2 regions of the Nonomuraea sp. LP-02 genome follow, and region 1 is predicted to be linked to the other one. Evidence: riboswitches for the same ligand, from Rfam matches in the RefSeq annotation. Region 1 holds a riboswitch; the other holds the start of a gene.
What was found. A riboswitch is a leader RNA that binds a small molecule or an ion and turns the genes downstream of it on or off. The one in region 1 is predicted to bind cobalamin.
Positions count from the first base shown of each region.

Region 2: another riboswitch for cobalamin. It lies ahead of SMD20_RS02520 (ribonucleoside-diphosphate reductase subunit alpha); the one in region 1 lies ahead of cobN (cobaltochelatase subunit CobN).

Region 1 covers NZ_JAXCLK010000002.1:758,351-766,015, reverse strand. Annotated here, with positions in the region: gene SMD20_RS46845 (VWA domain-containing protein) at 1-662, shown strand, start outside; gene cobO (cob(I)yrinic acid a,c-diamide adenosyltransferase) at 665-1,267, shown strand; gene SMD20_RS46835 (cobyrinate a,c-diamide synthase) at 1,261-2,598, shown strand; gene cobN (cobaltochelatase subunit CobN) at 2,553-6,209, opposite strand; cobalamin riboswitch at 6,248-6,429, opposite strand; gene cobG (precorrin-3B synthase) at 6,461-7,665, shown strand, end outside.
Region 2 covers NZ_JAXCLK010000001.1:541,206-548,870, reverse strand. Annotated here, with positions in the region: gene SMD20_RS02530 (mechanosensitive ion channel family protein) at 211-1,260, opposite strand; gene SMD20_RS02525 (ribonucleotide-diphosphate reductase subunit beta) at 1,282-2,277, opposite strand; gene SMD20_RS02520 (ribonucleoside-diphosphate reductase subunit alpha) at 2,310-4,493, opposite strand; cobalamin riboswitch at 4,586-4,780, opposite strand; gene SMD20_RS02515 (Bug family tripartite tricarboxylate transporter substrate binding protein) at 4,785-5,756, opposite strand; gene SMD20_RS02510 (SAM-dependent methyltransferase) at 5,874-6,659, opposite strand; gene glmS (glutamine--fructose-6-phosphate transaminase (isomerizing)) at 6,729-7,665, opposite strand, start outside.

The DNA of each region.
Region 1 (7,665 bases):
CGATAGGCGACCTGCACGTGCCGGCGACGCTGCTGGCGGCGGCCCCGCACCAGCGCGGCCGCGGCCGCCGCGGCGCAGGGCTGGTGCTGCGCGGCGACGACCTGCGGGAGGTCGTGCGCGAGGGCCGCGAGGGCAATCTCGTGCTGTTCGTCGTGGACGCCAGCGGCTCGATGGCGGCCCGCAAGCGGATGACCGCCGTCAAGACCGCCGTGCTCAGCCTGCTGCTGGACGCCTACCAGCGGCGCGACAAGATCGGCCTGATCACCTTCCAGGGGACCGGCGCGCGGGTGGCGCTGCCGCCCACGTCGTCGGTGGAGGCGGGCGCGGCCCGGCTGCGGTCCCTGCCCACCGGCGGGCGCACGCCCCTGGCGGCGGGGCTGACCCGCGCGGCGGAGGTGCTGCGCGTGGAGCGGCTGCGCGATCCGGCCAGGCGGCCGCTGCTGGTGCTGGTGACCGACGGGCGGGCCACGGCGGGCGGCGACGTGGACCGGGCCGCCGCGCTGCTGAAGGGCACCGCGTCGGTGGTCGTGGACTGCGAGAGCGGGCCAGTCCGGCTCGGCCTGGCCGTCCGGCTGGCGTCCCGGCTGCGCGCCCGCCTGGTCCCCCTCGACTCCTTGGCCGACCTCGGGGCGGTCGTCCGTGACTACAGGAAGGCGGTCTGATCATGCCGCAGGGAAAACCGGCCGTCGTGCCCGACGACGGCCTCACCACGCGTCAGCGGCGGACCCGGCCGCTGCTGATGGTCCACACCGGGCCTGGCAAGGGCAAGTCCACGGCCGCGTTCGGGATGGCGCTGCGCGCCTGGAACCAGGGCTGGCCGATCGGGGTGTTCCAGTTCGTGAAGTCGGCCAAGTGGCGCATCGGCGAGGAGCGGGCGCTCAAGGTGCTCGGCGAGACCGGCCAGGGCGGGGCCGTGACCTGGCACAAGATGGGCGAGGGCTGGTCGTGGATCCAGCGGCCCGGCACCGAGGAGGACCACGCGGCCGACGCCCGCGAGGGCTGGGAGCAGATCAAGCGCGACCTGGCGGCCGAGACGTACCGGTTCTACGTGCTGGACGAGTTCACGTACCCGCTGAAGTGGGGCTGGCTGGACCTGGACGACGTGCTGGCGGCGCTGACGACGCGGCCGGGGAACCAGCACGTCGTGATCACCGGGCGGGACGCGCCCGAGCGGCTGATCCAGGCCGCCGACCTGGTGACGGAGATGGGCAAGGTGCGCCACCCCATGGACGCCGGGCAGAAGGGGCAGAAGGGCATCGAGTGGTAGTTCCCCGGCTCGTCATCGCCGCGCCGTCGTCGGGCAGCGGCAAGACGACGGTGGCCACGGGGCTGATGGCGGCGCTGCGGGCGCGCGGGCTCAGGGTGTCGCCGCACAAGGTGGGCCCGGACTACATCGATCCGGGCTACCACGCCCTCGCCACCGGCCGTCCCGGCCGCAACCTGGATCCCTGGCTCGTCGGCGAGCGACTGGTCGCGCCGCTGTTCCTGCACGGCGCGGCCGGGTGCGACGTGGCGGTGGTCGAGGGCGTGATGGGCCTGTTCGACGGCAAGGGGGACACCGGCTTCGCCTCGACCGCGCACGTCGCGACGCTGCTGGACGCGCCCGTGGTGCTGGTGCTGGACGCGGCCAGGCAGAGCAGGTCGGTGGCGGCGGTGGCGCACGGGTTCGCCACGTTCGACCCGCGGGTGCGGGTGGGCGGGGTGGTGCTCAACCGGGTGGGCTCCGACCGGCACGAGGAGCTGTGCCGCTCCGCGCTGGCCGCCGCCGGGGTGCCGGTGCTGGGGGCGATCCGCCGCGACGACGCCGTGGCCACGCCGTCCCGGCATCTGGGGCTGGTGCCCGCCGCCGAACGGAAGGCCGAGGCGCTGGCGGCGGTGGACCGGCTGGCCGCGCTGGTGGCCCGCTCGTGCGACCTGGACGCGCTGCTGCGGCTGGCCCGCTCGGCCCCCCCGCTGGGCGGGCCCGCCTGGGAGCCGCCGCCGGGCACTCCTGGCGCGGCGGGCGGCCGGACGGTGGTCGCGATGGCCGGCGGGGCGGCGTTCACCTTCGGCTACGCCGAGCACGCCGAGCTGCTGCGGGCGGCCGGGGCCGAGGTCGCCGTCTTCGACCCGCTGCGCGACGAACGGCTGCCGGACGGCGCCGGCGCGCTCGTGATCGGCGGGGGCTTCCCCGAGATGTACGCCGCCGAACTGGCCGCCAACGAGCCGCTGCGCGAGCAGGTCGCCGCCTTCCCCGGCCCGATCGCGGCCGAGTGCGCGGGATTGCTGTACCTGTGCGACGAGCTGGACGGCCGGCGTATGTGCGGCCGGGTCCCCGGGCGGGCGCGGATGACGTCCCGGCTGACGCTCGGCTACCGGGACGCGGTCGCGCTGCGGCGCTCGCCGCTCACCAGGGCGGGCGAGCGGCTGCGGGGACACGAGTTCCACCGCACCGCCGTCCGGTACACCGGCGAGCCGCTGTTCCGCTGGGACGGCGGCCACGACGGGTACGGCGACACCGGCGTGACCGCGTCCTACCTGCACCTGCACTGGGCGGGCGCGCCGCACCTGGCTCAGCGGCTGGTGTCGTCCTCCAGGTCGCCCTCGGTCTTGAGATAGACCTCCCGCAGGCCGCGCAGGACCTCGGGGTCGGGGTGCTCCCACATGCCGCGCTCGGCGGCCTCCAGGAGGCGTTCGGCGATGCCGTGCAGCGCCCAGGGGTTGGAGCGGGCCATGAACTCCTGGTTCTCGGGGTCGAGGACGTACGTCTCGGTGAGCTTGTCGTACATCCAGTCGGCGACCACGCCGGTCGTGGCGTCGTAGCCGAACAGGTAGTCGACGGTGGCGGCCAGCTCGAACGCGCCCTTGTAACCGTGCCGGCGCATGGCGGCCAGCCAGCGCGGGTTGACCACCCGCGCGCGGAAGATCCGCGAGGTCTCCTCCGAGAGGGTGCGGGTGCGGACGGCGTCCGGGCGGGTGCTGTCGCCGACGTAGGCGGCCGGGGCCCGGCCGGTGAGCGCCCGCACGGTGGCGATCATGCCGCCGTGGTACTGGAAGTAGTCGTCGGAGTCGGCGATGTCGTGCTCGCGGGTGTCGACGTTCTTGGCGGCGACGGCGATGCGGCGGTAGGCGTCCTCCATCTGCGGACGGGCGGCGACGCCGTCGAGGCCGCGGCCGTAGGCGTAGCCGCCCCACACGGCGTACACCTCGGCGAGGTCGGCGTCGTCGCGCCAGTTGCGGCTGTCGATGAGCGGCAGCAGCCCCGCGCCGTACGCACCGGGCGCGGAGCCGAAGATCCGCATCGTCGCCAGGCGCTCGTCGCCGCCGGCCGCGGCCACGTGGGCGCGTACGTAGTTGTCCTCGTCCGGCTCCGGCAGCGACGCGGCCAGCCGTACGGCGTCGTCGAGCATGCTCACCACGTGCGGGAACGCGTCGCGGAAGAACCCGCTGATGCGGACCGTCACGTCGATGCGCGGCCGGCCCAGCTCGGCGAGCGGGATCGGCTCCAGCCGGGTGACGCGGCGCGAGGCGTCGTCCCATTCGGGACGGACGCCGAGCAGGGCCAGGACCTCGGCGACGTCGTCGCCCGCCGTGCGCATGGCGCTGGTGCCCCACACCGACAGCCCGACCGAGCGCGGCCAGTCGCCGGTGTCGGCGCGGTAGCGCGCCAGCAGGGACTCGGCCATGGCCTGACCGGTTTCCCAGGCCAGGCGGCTCGGCACCGCGCGGGGATCGACGGAGTAGAAGTTGCGGCCGGTCGGCAGCACGTTGACCAGGCCGCGCAGCGGCGAGCCGCTGGGCCCGGCGGGCACGTAGCCGCCGTCCAGGGCGTGCAGGACGTGGTCGAGCTCGTCGGTGGTGCGGGCCAGGCGCGGCACCATCTCGGTGGCGGCGAAGGCGAGCACGCGCGCCACGAGCTCCACCCGCTCCGACGACGCGCCGTCCAGCGCCGCGCGGGCGACCTCGGACTCCACCTCCGGCGAGCCGCCGAGCGCCGCGCGGGCGACGACGGGCGCCGCCTCCGGCGCCCAGCCGCGTTCCTCCATGGCCTCGACCAGGGCGCGGGCGGCCGACTCCGCCCGGTCCACCTCGCCCAGCCCCGCCGTGCCGTCCTCCGTCAGGCCGAGGGCCTCGCGCAGGCCGGGCAGGGTCTCCCGGCCCGACCACATCTGGCGGGCGCGCAGCATCGCCAGCACCAGGTCGACGCGTACCTGCCCGGTGGGCGCCTGGCCGAGCACGTGCAGGCCGTCGCGGATCTGGACGTCCTTCACCTCGCACAGCCAGCCGTCCACGTGCAGGATGAGGTCGTCGAACTCGCTGTCGTGCGGCCGGTCGGCCAGCCCCAGGTCGTGATCCAGCCGCGCGGCCTGGATCAGCGTCCAGATCTGCGCCCGGATCGCGGGCAGCTTGGCCGGGTCCATCGCGGCGATCGTGGCATGCTCGTCCAGGAGCTGCTCCAGCCGGGCGAGGTCGCCGTAGGTGTCGGCGCGGGCCATCGGCGGCACCAGGTGGTCCACCAGCACGGCGTGCGCGCGCCGCTTGGCCTGCGTGCCCTCCCCCGGGTCGTTGACGAGGAACGGGTAGATCAGCGGCAGGTCGCCGATGGCGGCGTCGGTGGCGCAGGCCGCCGACAGGCCCGCGGACTTGCCCGGCAGCCACTCCAGGTTGCCGTGCTTGCCGACGTGCACCATGGCGTGCGCATCGAACTCGGCCGACAGCCAGCGGTAGGCGGCCAGGTAGTGGTGGCTGGGCGGCAGGTCGGGGTCGTGGTAGATGGCGATGGGGTTCTCGCCGAAGCCGCGCGGCGGCTGCACCATCACCACCAGGTTCCCGGCCCGCAGCGCCGCCAGCACGATGTCGGTCCCGCCGTCGCCCTCGTGCACGAACAGCTCGCCCGGCGGCGGCCCCCAGTGCCGCTCGATCTCCTCCCGCAGCTCCGCGGGCAGGGTGCGGTACCACTGCTCGTAGGAGGCGGCGGAGATGCGGACCGGGTTGCCCGCCAGGTGCTCCTCGGTCAGCCAGTCCTGGTCCTGGCCTCCGGCGGCGATCAGCGCGTGGATGAGCGCGTCGCCGTCCTGCTCGGCCACGCCGGGGAAGCCGTCGCCCAGGTCGTAGCCGGCCTCGGCGAGCCGGGCCAGCAGCCGTACGGTGCTCGCGGGGGTGTCCAGCCCGACGGCGTTGCCGACGCGGGAATGCTTGGTCGGGTACGCCGACAGCATCACGACCAGCCGCCGCTCGGCGGGCGGCGTGTGCCGCAGCCGGCCGTGGCGCACCGCGATGCCCGCCACCCGGGCGGCCCGTTCGGGGTCGGCGACGTAGACGGTCAGCCCGTCGGGGTCGATCTCCTTGAACGAGAACGGCACCGTGATGATCCGCCCGTCGAACTCCGGGATCGCCACCTGGGAGGCGGCGTCCAGCGGTGACAGGCCGTCGTCGTTCTCCTCCCACGCCTGGCGGGTGGTGGTCAGGCAGAGCCCCTGCAGGATCGGCACGTCGAGCCCGGCCAGCGCGCCGACGTCCCATGCCTCGTCGTCGCCGCCCGCGCCGGCGGTGGCCGGACGGGAGCCGCCCGCCGCCAGCACCGTGACGACCAGCGCGTCCGCCGCACGCAGCGTGTCGAGCAGCTCCGGCTCGGCCGCGCGCAGCGACGAGCAGAAGATCGGCAGCGCCTGCCCGCCCGCGTCCTCGACGGCGGCGCACAGCGTCTCGACGAACGCGGTGTTGCCCGCCATGTGGTGCGCCCGGTAGTAGAGCACCCCCACCACGGGACCGCCGGTGGAGCGGGCAGGGCGTTCCAGCCTTCCCCAGGTGGGCGCGGGGGCGGGCGGCTCGAACCCGTGCCCGGTCAGCAGGACGGTGTCGGACAGGAACGCGTGCAACTGCGCCAGGTTGGCCGGCCCGCCGTGGGCCAGGTAGGCGTGCGCCTCGGCGCACACCCCGCCGCTGACCGTGGACAGCTCCATCAGCTCGGCGTCGGGCGCCTGCTCCCCGCCCAGCACCACCACGGGGCGCGGCCCGGCCAGCAGCGCGTCCAGCCCTTCCTCCCAGGCCCGCCGCCCGCCCAGCAGGCGGACCACGACGAGGTCGGTCCCCTCCGTCAGGCCGGGGACGTCCTCGGCGGTCAGCCGGGCCGGATTGCCCAGACGGTAGTCCGCGCCGCAGGCGCGAGCGCTCAGCAGGTCGGTGTCGGAGGTGGAGAGCAGCAGGACGGTACGGCTGTCGCCAGGCACGGCGCGTTCCTCCCTCGGGGTCCTCGCCCCGGTCGCGGGTGTTGCGACGGCAGGAGTCTCCTGGCTCCCGGATCGACGCTCACCCCGGCCTTCCCGCCCGTCGCCGGGCAGTGGCCTCGTGGTGGGGTTCGCTCCCCGGTCACAGTGGCGGGACCGCGCCGGATTCGCACCGGCTTCCTCCCTTTGCCATCGCCTACGCCGAAGCTTACGGCAGGAGCGACCCGCCCCAGAAGTGGCGTTACGATCCCTTCGTGCCCGTAGGTGAATTTCCCGGACGTACGCGTCCCGATGCCTGTCCGGGGGCGCTGCAGGTGCACGAGGCCGCCGACGGCCCGCTCGCCCGCGTGCGCCTTCCCGGCGGCGCGGTGTCGGCCGCGCAGCTCCGCGTGCTCGCCGCCTGCGCGGCCGAGCTGGGAGCGGACGTGATCGAGCTCACGTCGCGGGCGAACGTCCAGGTGCGGGGCCTGCGCTCGCCGGAGGTCTTCGCCCGGCGGATCGCGGCGGCCGGGCTGCTGCCGTCGCCCGCGCACGAGCGGGTCCGCAACATCGTGGCCTCGCCGCTGAGCGGACGCGGCCCGGACGGGCTGCTAGACGTGCTGGCGATGGCCGCCGCCCTCGACCGGGCCCTGTGCGCACGGCCACGGCTGGCCGGCTTACCGGGGCGGTTCCTGTTCGCCCTGGACGACGGCACGGGGGACGTCGCCGGGCTCGGCGCGGACGTCACGTACGCTGCGTCGGCGCTCGGCGCGGACGTCTCGGACGCTGCGGGCGGGCGGTTGCTGCTCGCCGGAACGGACACCGGGCTGACCGCCGGGCCCGACGCGGCGATCGCGCTCATGATCGACGCCGCCGAGGCGTTTCTCGACGAGCTGCCCTCCGGCGATGGCCGAGCCTGGCGCATCCGGGAGCTGGACGACGGCCCGGCAAGGATCGCCGCCCGCCTGCGCGGCGGCGCCGCTCCGCCTGTCCCGGACCCGGCCCGCCTGCCCGGCGACGCGAACCCGCCCATCCCAGCTCCCACTCGCCGCCCGCCCGACTCGGCCTCGGCCGGGCGCCTGCCCGGCCCCGGGCGCCTCCCGTCGACCGGCGCAGGCAGGCCGGTCGCGGGGCGGATCGCGCAGCGGGATGGCCGGGTGGCGGTCGAGGCTGTCGTGCCGCTCGGCCGGTTGACGTCCGCCCAAGTCCTGGCCCTCGCGGACACCGGTCACGCCGTGCGGTTGACGCCCTGGCGGACCGTCGTCCTGCCCGATCTCTCCCCCGCCGAGGCGGACCGGGCCGAGAAGGCGCTCGACGCCATGGGACTCGTCACCGACCCGGCCTCCCCCTGGGCCGGCGTCACCGCCTGCGCCGGCCGTCCCGGCTGCGCCAAGGCCCTCGCCGACGTGCGGGCGGACGCCCGGCACTGGGTGGAGAGCCTGGACCGCGCCCCCGCCACGCCCGTCCACTGGGCGGGCTG
Region 2 (7,665 bases), on a different contig from region 1:
GACCCCGGGCTCGGCCGGCGTGAGCCGGCCCGGGGTGTGGGCGGGGTCCGGCCGGGGGGCGCCAATCCCGTCGGCCAGGCCGCGGCCCGCGGCCCTCTTCTTTCAGGGCCGCCGCGAAGGAAGATCAAGAGGTTCGCTGCCGGACATTCACCACGGTAAGCGGATGATCGGCAGAGGGCCATCCATTTATCCGGCCATTTATCCGGCCAGTTATCCGGGCAGCCCCGCGCTCTCGACGCGGAAGCGGGGCAGCGCCTCCGGATGGTTGTCGCGCACGTAGTCGACCAGGAACTCGCGCACGTCGCACTTGAGGTCCCACGCCGACGGCGAGTCGGCGGCGCTCATCAGGCAGCGCAGCTCGACCAGCCCGTTGGGCAGCACGTCGGTGACCTGCAGCGTCCAGTCCTTCTGGTCCCACAGCGGGTTGCCCTGGAGGAACTCGTACAGCGCCTCGCGCAGCCGCTTGACCGGCACCGACCAGTCCACCCGCAGCTGGACCGCGGCCAGCACGCGGCTGCCGTGCCGGGTCCAGTTCTCGAACGGGTTCTGGGTGAAGTAGCTGACCGGCAGCACGAGCCGCCGCTCGTCCCACAGCCGCAGCACCACGTACGTGAGCGTCAGCTCCTCGATCCGCCCCCACTCCTCCTCGACCACCACCACGTCGTCCAGCCGGAGCGCGTCGCTGAAGGCGAGCTGCAGCCCGGCGAGCACGTTGCCGATCGTGGGCTGGGCGGCGATGCCGACGACGGCGCCGGCGATGCCGGCCGAGGCCAGCAGGCCGGCGCCGAGCGCGCGCACGCCGGGGAAGGAGAAGAGCATCGCGCCGACCGCGATCACGACGATGACCGCGGCGGCGATGCGGCGGACCAGCGCGATCTGGGTCATGATGCGCCGCGCCCGCCGGTTGCGCTCGCCCTCGATCTGCACCAGCCGGTCGAGGACGACGTCCGTCAGCGCGTACGAGGCCTGCACGATCAGCCAGGTGACCGCGGCGATGGTGAGCAGCCCCAGCACCCGGTCCACGCCTTCGGCGAGGGCCCGCTGCTGGCCCGACTCGCCGAGGATGCCCACCCCGAACACCACGTTGGTCGCCACCACGGCGGCCACCGCGAACGCCGGCCACGTGCAGCGCTCCGCGAGGTGCTGGGCGAGCGCCCATTTGCGCCCGATCCTGCGGAGCACCCGCCGGACCACTTCGACCAGGAGGATGGACCCGACCACCGAGAACACGAGGATCGGCCAGTCCGCCGGAGACTGCACGCTCTTGCCCCCCAAAAAATCCTAGAACGTCTCGTCGAAGCTCACATTGCCCTCAACCGCCACCTGGTAAGCGGAAACACGCCTTTCGAAGAAGTTCGCCAGCTCCTGCACGTCCTGGAGCTCCATGAACGCGAAGGGGTTGGCCGAGCCGTACCTGCGGGGCAGGCCGAGCCGGGTCAGCCGCTGGTCGGCGACGTACTCGAGGTACTGGCGCATCTGGTCCACGCCCATGCCCGGCATGCCCTCGCCGCACAGGTCCTCGGCGAAGGCCAGCTCGGCGGCGACCGCCTCCTCCAGCATGGCGGTCACCTGCTTGCCCAGCTCGTCGTCGAAGAGCGACGGCTCCTCGGCGCGCACGGTGTCGACCACGCTGAAGGCGAACTCCATGTGCATGGACTCGTCGCGGAACACCCAGTTCGTCCCGGTGGCCAGGCCGCCGAGCAGGCCGCGGGAGCGGAACCAGTAGACGTAGGCGAACGCGCCGTAGAAGAACAGGCCCTCGATGCAGGCGGCGAAGCAGATGAGGTTGAGCAGGAACTGCCGGCGCTGACCGGCGTCCTCCAGCCGGTCGAGCCCGCCGATCGAGTCGATCCACCGGAAGCAGAACTCGGCCTTGTCCCTGATGGACGGGATGTGATCGACCGCGGCGAACGCCTTGACCCGCTCGTCGGGATCCGGCAGGTACGTGTCCAGCAGCGTCAGGTAGAACTGCACGTGCACCGCCTCCTCGAAGAGCTGCCGGCTCAGGTAGAGCCGCGCCTCGGGGGCGTTGACGTGCTGGTAGAGGTTGAGCACGAGGTTGTTGGCCACGATCGAGTCGCCGGTCGCGAAGAAGGCGACCAGCCGGTTGATCAGGTGCCGCTCCTGCGGCGTCATCCGCGCCAGGTCGGCGACGTCGCTGTGCAGGTCCACCTCCTCGACGGTCCAGGTGTTGCGGATGGCGGCGCGGTAGCGCTCGTAGAAGTCCGGATAGCGCATGGGGCGCAGGGTGAGGTCCATTCCGGGGTCGAGCAGCATGAGGTGGGGCTCCTTGCGTCGGGAGGGGGCTACTACTGGCAGGCTTCGCACGTCTCGGGGTTCTCCAGCGAGCACGCGATCGCGTCCACGGGCGCCGGCGCGGCGGCCACGGTGGTCTGGGCGATGCGGGTCGCGGGGCGCGAGCGCAGGTAGTAGGTGGTCTTGAGGCCCTTCTTCCAGGCGTAGGCGTACATCGAGGAGAGCTTGCCGATGGTCGGCGAAGCCATGAAGAGGTTGAGCGACTGCGACTGGTCGATGTACGGCTGGCGGGCCGCGGCGAGGTCGATGAGCGCCTTCTGCGGCAGCTCCCAGGCGGTGCGGTAGAGCGTCTTCAGGTCGTCGGGGATGCCGGGCACGTCCTGGACCGAGCCGTCGGCGCGCTTGATCGCGTCGCGCATCTCCTGCGTCCACAGCCCGCGCGCCCGCAGGTCGGCCACCAGATAGCGGTTGACCTGGAGGAACTCGCCGGACAGGGTCTCGCGCTTGAACACGTTGGACACCTGCGGCTCGATGCACTCGTAGCAGCCGGCGATGGAGGCGATGGTCGCGGTCGGCGCGATCGCGACCATGAGGGAGTTGCGCAACCCGGTCCGCGCGATCTTGGCGCGCACCGCCTCCCAGCGGGGCGTGGCCGGCAGGTAGTGGTCGGGGTGCAGCACGCCGCCGGCCGCGCGGGTGTCGGCGTAGGAGGGGTGCCGGCCACGCTCGGCGGCCAGGTCGGCCGAGGTGTCGTACGCGGTGAGCGCGATCTCCTCGGCGATCCTGGTGGACAGCTCGAGCGCCCGCGGCGAGTCGAACGGCAGCCGCAGCGCGAAGAACACGTCGGCGAGCCCCATGACGCCGAGCCCGATGGGCCGCCAGCGCCGGTTGGCCGCCTCGGCCTCGGGCGTCGGGTAGAAGCCGAGGTCGATGGTCCGGTCGAGGAAGCGCACGGCGGTGCGGACGGTGCCGCGCAGCCGTTCCCAGTCCAGGTCGTCCGCTGTCAGATGGGCGGCCAGGTTGACCGAGCCCAGGTTGCAGACGGCGGTCTCGCCGTCGCTGGTGACCTCCAGGATCTCGGTGCACAGGTTCGACAGGTGGATGACGTTGCCGGGGCGGGCGGTCTGGTTGGAGGTGCGGTTGGCGGCGTCCTTGAAGGTCATCCAGCCGTTGCCGGTCTGGGCGAGGGTGCGCATCATCCGGCCGTAGAGGGTGCGGGCGGGGATCTGCCGGACGAAGCGGCCGGCCGCCTCGTACGCGCGGTAGGCGGCGGTGAACTCCTCGCCGTACAGGTCGGTGAGGTCGGGCGTCTCCTTCGGGTCGAACAGGGACCAGACCTCGTCCGCCTCGACCCGGCGCATGAACTCGTCCGGCACCCAGTTGGCCAGGTTGAGGTTGTGGGTGCGGCGGGCGTCCTCGCCGGTGTTGTCGCGCAGCTCCAGGAACTCCTCGATGTCGGCGTGCCAGGTCTCCAGGTAGACGCAGGCCGCGCCCTTGCGCCGGCCGCCCTGGTTGACCGCCGCCACCGAGGCGTCGAGGGTGCGCAGCCAGGGGACGATGCCGTTGGAGTGGCCGTTGGTGCCGCGGATCAGCGAGCCGCGCGAGCGGACCCTGGTCCAGGAGATGCCGATGCCGCCGGCGTACTTGGACAGGCGGGCGACCTGGCCGTAGCGCTCGTAGATGGCCTCCAGCTCGTCGCGCGGCGAGTCGAGCAGGAAGCACGACGACAGCTGCGGGCGCCGGCTGCCGGAGTTGAACAGCGTGGGCGAGCTGGGCAGGTACGACAACGTCGACATCAGCCCGTACAGCTCGGCCGCCTCCGCCACGGTCTCCGCGAGCCCGCAGGCGACGCGCAGGAAGAAGTGCTGCGGCCGCTCCAGCACCGCCCGGGTCTCGGGATGGCGCAGCAGGTAACGGTCGTGCACGGTGCGCAGGCCGAAATACTCGAAACGGTCGTCGGCCGCCGGATCGACGAGGGCGTCCAGCTCGGCGGCGTGCTCGGCGACGAACGCGGCCAGCCGGTCCTGGAGCAGCCCGGCCGCGTGGCACGCGGCCACCGACTCGGAGAAGGCGCGGACCCCCTGCGCGGCCGCCTCCTCGGCGATCTCCTCGGCCAGCAGCCTGGCGGCGACCCGGGAGTTCTCCGGGTCCGTGATCACCCGGGCGGCGGCCTCCTCGATGGCCAGCCGGCGACCGGCCGCGTCCAGGTGCCTGGCGGCCTCGACAGTCTGCGTCACGTGCTCTCTCCTCGCGAGCTCATTCCCGGGGAAGGGCACGTGAGAGCCACGCGGGCAGGCCGCGTCGCCCCGCCTGCCCTCCCTCGGGGCCATGGACGGTCACGTCGCGGGCAGGTCTTCGGGCTCGCGGGCGCGCCTCATCGGCTCCTACTGGCCGTCGCTTCCCGGATCACTCCAGTGCTCATGACGGCGGTCGTTCCCGCTCACCGCTGCGGGGCAGCCCCGGAATCGCACCGGGTTCCCTTTCACTCCGCCCCGAGGGGCGAACCAGCGACGACCTGGATCCTACATCTAGTGGCCCTTCCCGCAACTACCCCTACAGGTTGTGGCTCGCGCCGAGTTGATCAGCCCCAGGTCATGGAGGACGGCCCGGGTGCGCTCGACCTCGGAGGACAGCCAGAGCACGAAGTCGTCGCCGCCGAGCGGGATCGAGACCCAGCCGGCGGCACGGCAGGCGGCCAGCCAGCCGGTGGAGGAGGTCGCCTCCTCGCACATGCGCACGGCCGCCTCGCGGCTCTCGTCCGGCATCTCGTCGGGGCCGAAGGCGGCGGTCCAGTCGGTGAAGTCGACCCGTACGCCGGACTCCAGCAGCGTCGGCGCGTCCACCTCGGGCACCCGCTGGGCGCACGAGACCGCGAGCGCCCGGAGCCGGCCGCGGGCGAGGCCGTCCCGCCAGTCGGCGAGCGCCCCGGTGGCCGCCGCGGCCTTGCCGGACAGCAGGGCGGTCACGACCTCCTGGCTGCCGGGATAGCCGGTGTAGTCGACCTGCCGGGCGTCGGCGCCGATGCCCTTGGCGATCAGGCCGAACAGCAGGTGGTCGGGCGCGCCCTGCGGGCCGCCGGCCAGCGGCGTCGCACCGGGCCGGGCCAGCAACTGGGCGGCGAAGCCCTCGAAGTCCTTGAAGCGGGAGTCGCCCGGCACGACCACGACCTCGACGTCGCCGGCCAGCCGGGCGAGAGGGGTGGCCAGGTCGAGCAGGGTCTGGCCGTTGTTGAGCTCGGCGGCGGTCATCGCGGACAGGCCGCTCACGGTGACCTTGGTGCCGGTGCCGGTCTCGTACCCCGCGGCGCGGGCCGCGCCGGCGAGCGCCCGCCCGACCTCGCTCCAGCGGCGGGATGCCGGGTCGATGACGAACCGCGCCCGCAGCCCCGACCGGCCGGGGCCGCCGGTGACCTGCCGGGCGCCGCAGCCACTCAGCGCCGCTCCGGTCAACGCCGCGCCGGACGCGGCCAGCAGGCTTGCCAGGAACTCTCGACGGCGCATGTGCCTCTCCCCCGAAGCTCCGCGAATCCCCCTTACCTACAGTTATTCACACATTACGCAGAGATACACATATAGGCGACAGATCCCACCAGCCGAAATTTGGTGAAATGTCGCTTTTTACGCTGGAGTGGAAAGATCGATTTTCCGGGCCACGCCCGCCATGAGCGACGACGGCAGCGTCCAATCGCCCACGAGTTTCGGCCGGTCCGGCCGCCAGTCGACGGCCTGCACCAGTCCGGGCGGATCAAGGGAGAACTCGCCGAAGAAACGCCGGATCTCCGACGGCCGCCGGTCCGCTCCCCCGCCCCCGGACGAGCCCCGGTAGCCGCGGGGGACCTCCTCGTCCCCCAGCCGCCCCATCGTGGTGGCGTGGCTGATCACCAGGAAGCTGCCGGGGACGACCCGCTCGCGCAGCCGGGCCACGGCCCGCCCCGGCTGGGCGGAGTCGGGCAGGAAGTGCAGGATCGACACCAGCAGGACGGCGACCGGCCGGTCCAGGTCGAGGAAGTCACCGGCCTTGGCCAGCACGTCGTCGGCGTCCAGCAGGTCGGCCTCGACGCAGACGGCCCTGCCCACGTTCGTGAGCAGGGCCTTGGCGTGGGCGGCCACGACGGGGTCGTGGTCGACGTAGACGACCCGGGCGCCGGGCGCCACCTCGTGCGCGCTGCCCTGGGTGGGCAGCCCGCTGCCCAGGTCGATGAACTGGTCGATCCCGGCGGCGGCGACGTAGCGCACGGCACGCTGCAGGAAGGCCCGGTTCGCGCGGGCCAGCGGGACCGCCTCCGGGACCAGCTCGGCGAGCTGCTCGATGGCCAGGCGGTCGACCGCGAAGTTGTCCGTCCCGCCGAGCATGTAGTCGTACATGCGTGCGAGATTGGGCCGTTGCTGGTCGAACTGCCGCACGTATCGAATTTATGCCGTCCGGGCCCAGATAACACTACCCAGAGCGAAATGTGGCTTAATTGGAGTCAATTACTCAACAGTAACGCTCTTGGCTAGATTGCGCGGCTTGTCGACGTCCCGGTCCAGCGCGACCGCGGCGTGGTAGGCGAGGAGCTGGAGCGGGATGGTGAGCAGGATCGGGTCCAGCTCGACCTCGTTCTTCGGGATCACGATGACGTCGTCGGCCAGGTTGGTGTCCGGCTCCCGGTGGCCGACCATGAGCACCTGGCCGCCGCGGGTGCGGATCTCGCCGAGCGTGGTGAGGTTCTTGTCCAGCAGCTCGTCGTCGGGGACGATCGCGACCGTCGGCATCTCGGGGCCGATCAGCGCGAGCGGGCCGTGCTTGAGCTCGCTCGCCGGGTACGCCTCGGCGTGCACGTACGAGATCTCCTTGAGCTTCTGCGCGCCCTCCCTGGCCACCGGGTAGCCGCGCACCCGCCCGACGAACATCATGCTCGGGTGGCCGGCGTACTTGCGGGCCAGCTCGGCGATCTTGTCGCCCTGGGTGAGGATGTCGGCGATCTGGCCGGGCAGCCGGCGCAGGCCCTCCACGATGCGCCGCCCGTCGGCCGGCGACAGGTCGCGCACCCGGCCGAGGTGCAGCGCGAGCAGCGCGAAGGCGACCGCCGTGGAGGTGAACGCCTTGGTCGAGGCGACCGAGACCTCGGGCCCGGCGTGCAGGTAGATGCCGCCGTCCACCTCGCGGGCGATGGCGCTGCCCACGGCGTTGACGATGCCGATGACCCGGCCGCCCTTGCGCTTGAGCTCCTGGACGGCGGCCAGCGTGTCGTAGGTCTCGCCGGACTGGCTGATCGCGACGTAGAGCGTGTCGGGGTCGACGACCGGGTTGCGGTAGCGGAACTCGCTGGCCGGCTCGGCGTCGGCGGGGATGCGCGCCAGCTCCTCGATGAGCTGCGCGCCGATCTGTCCCGAGTAGTACGCCGATCCGCAACCGATGATCTTCACC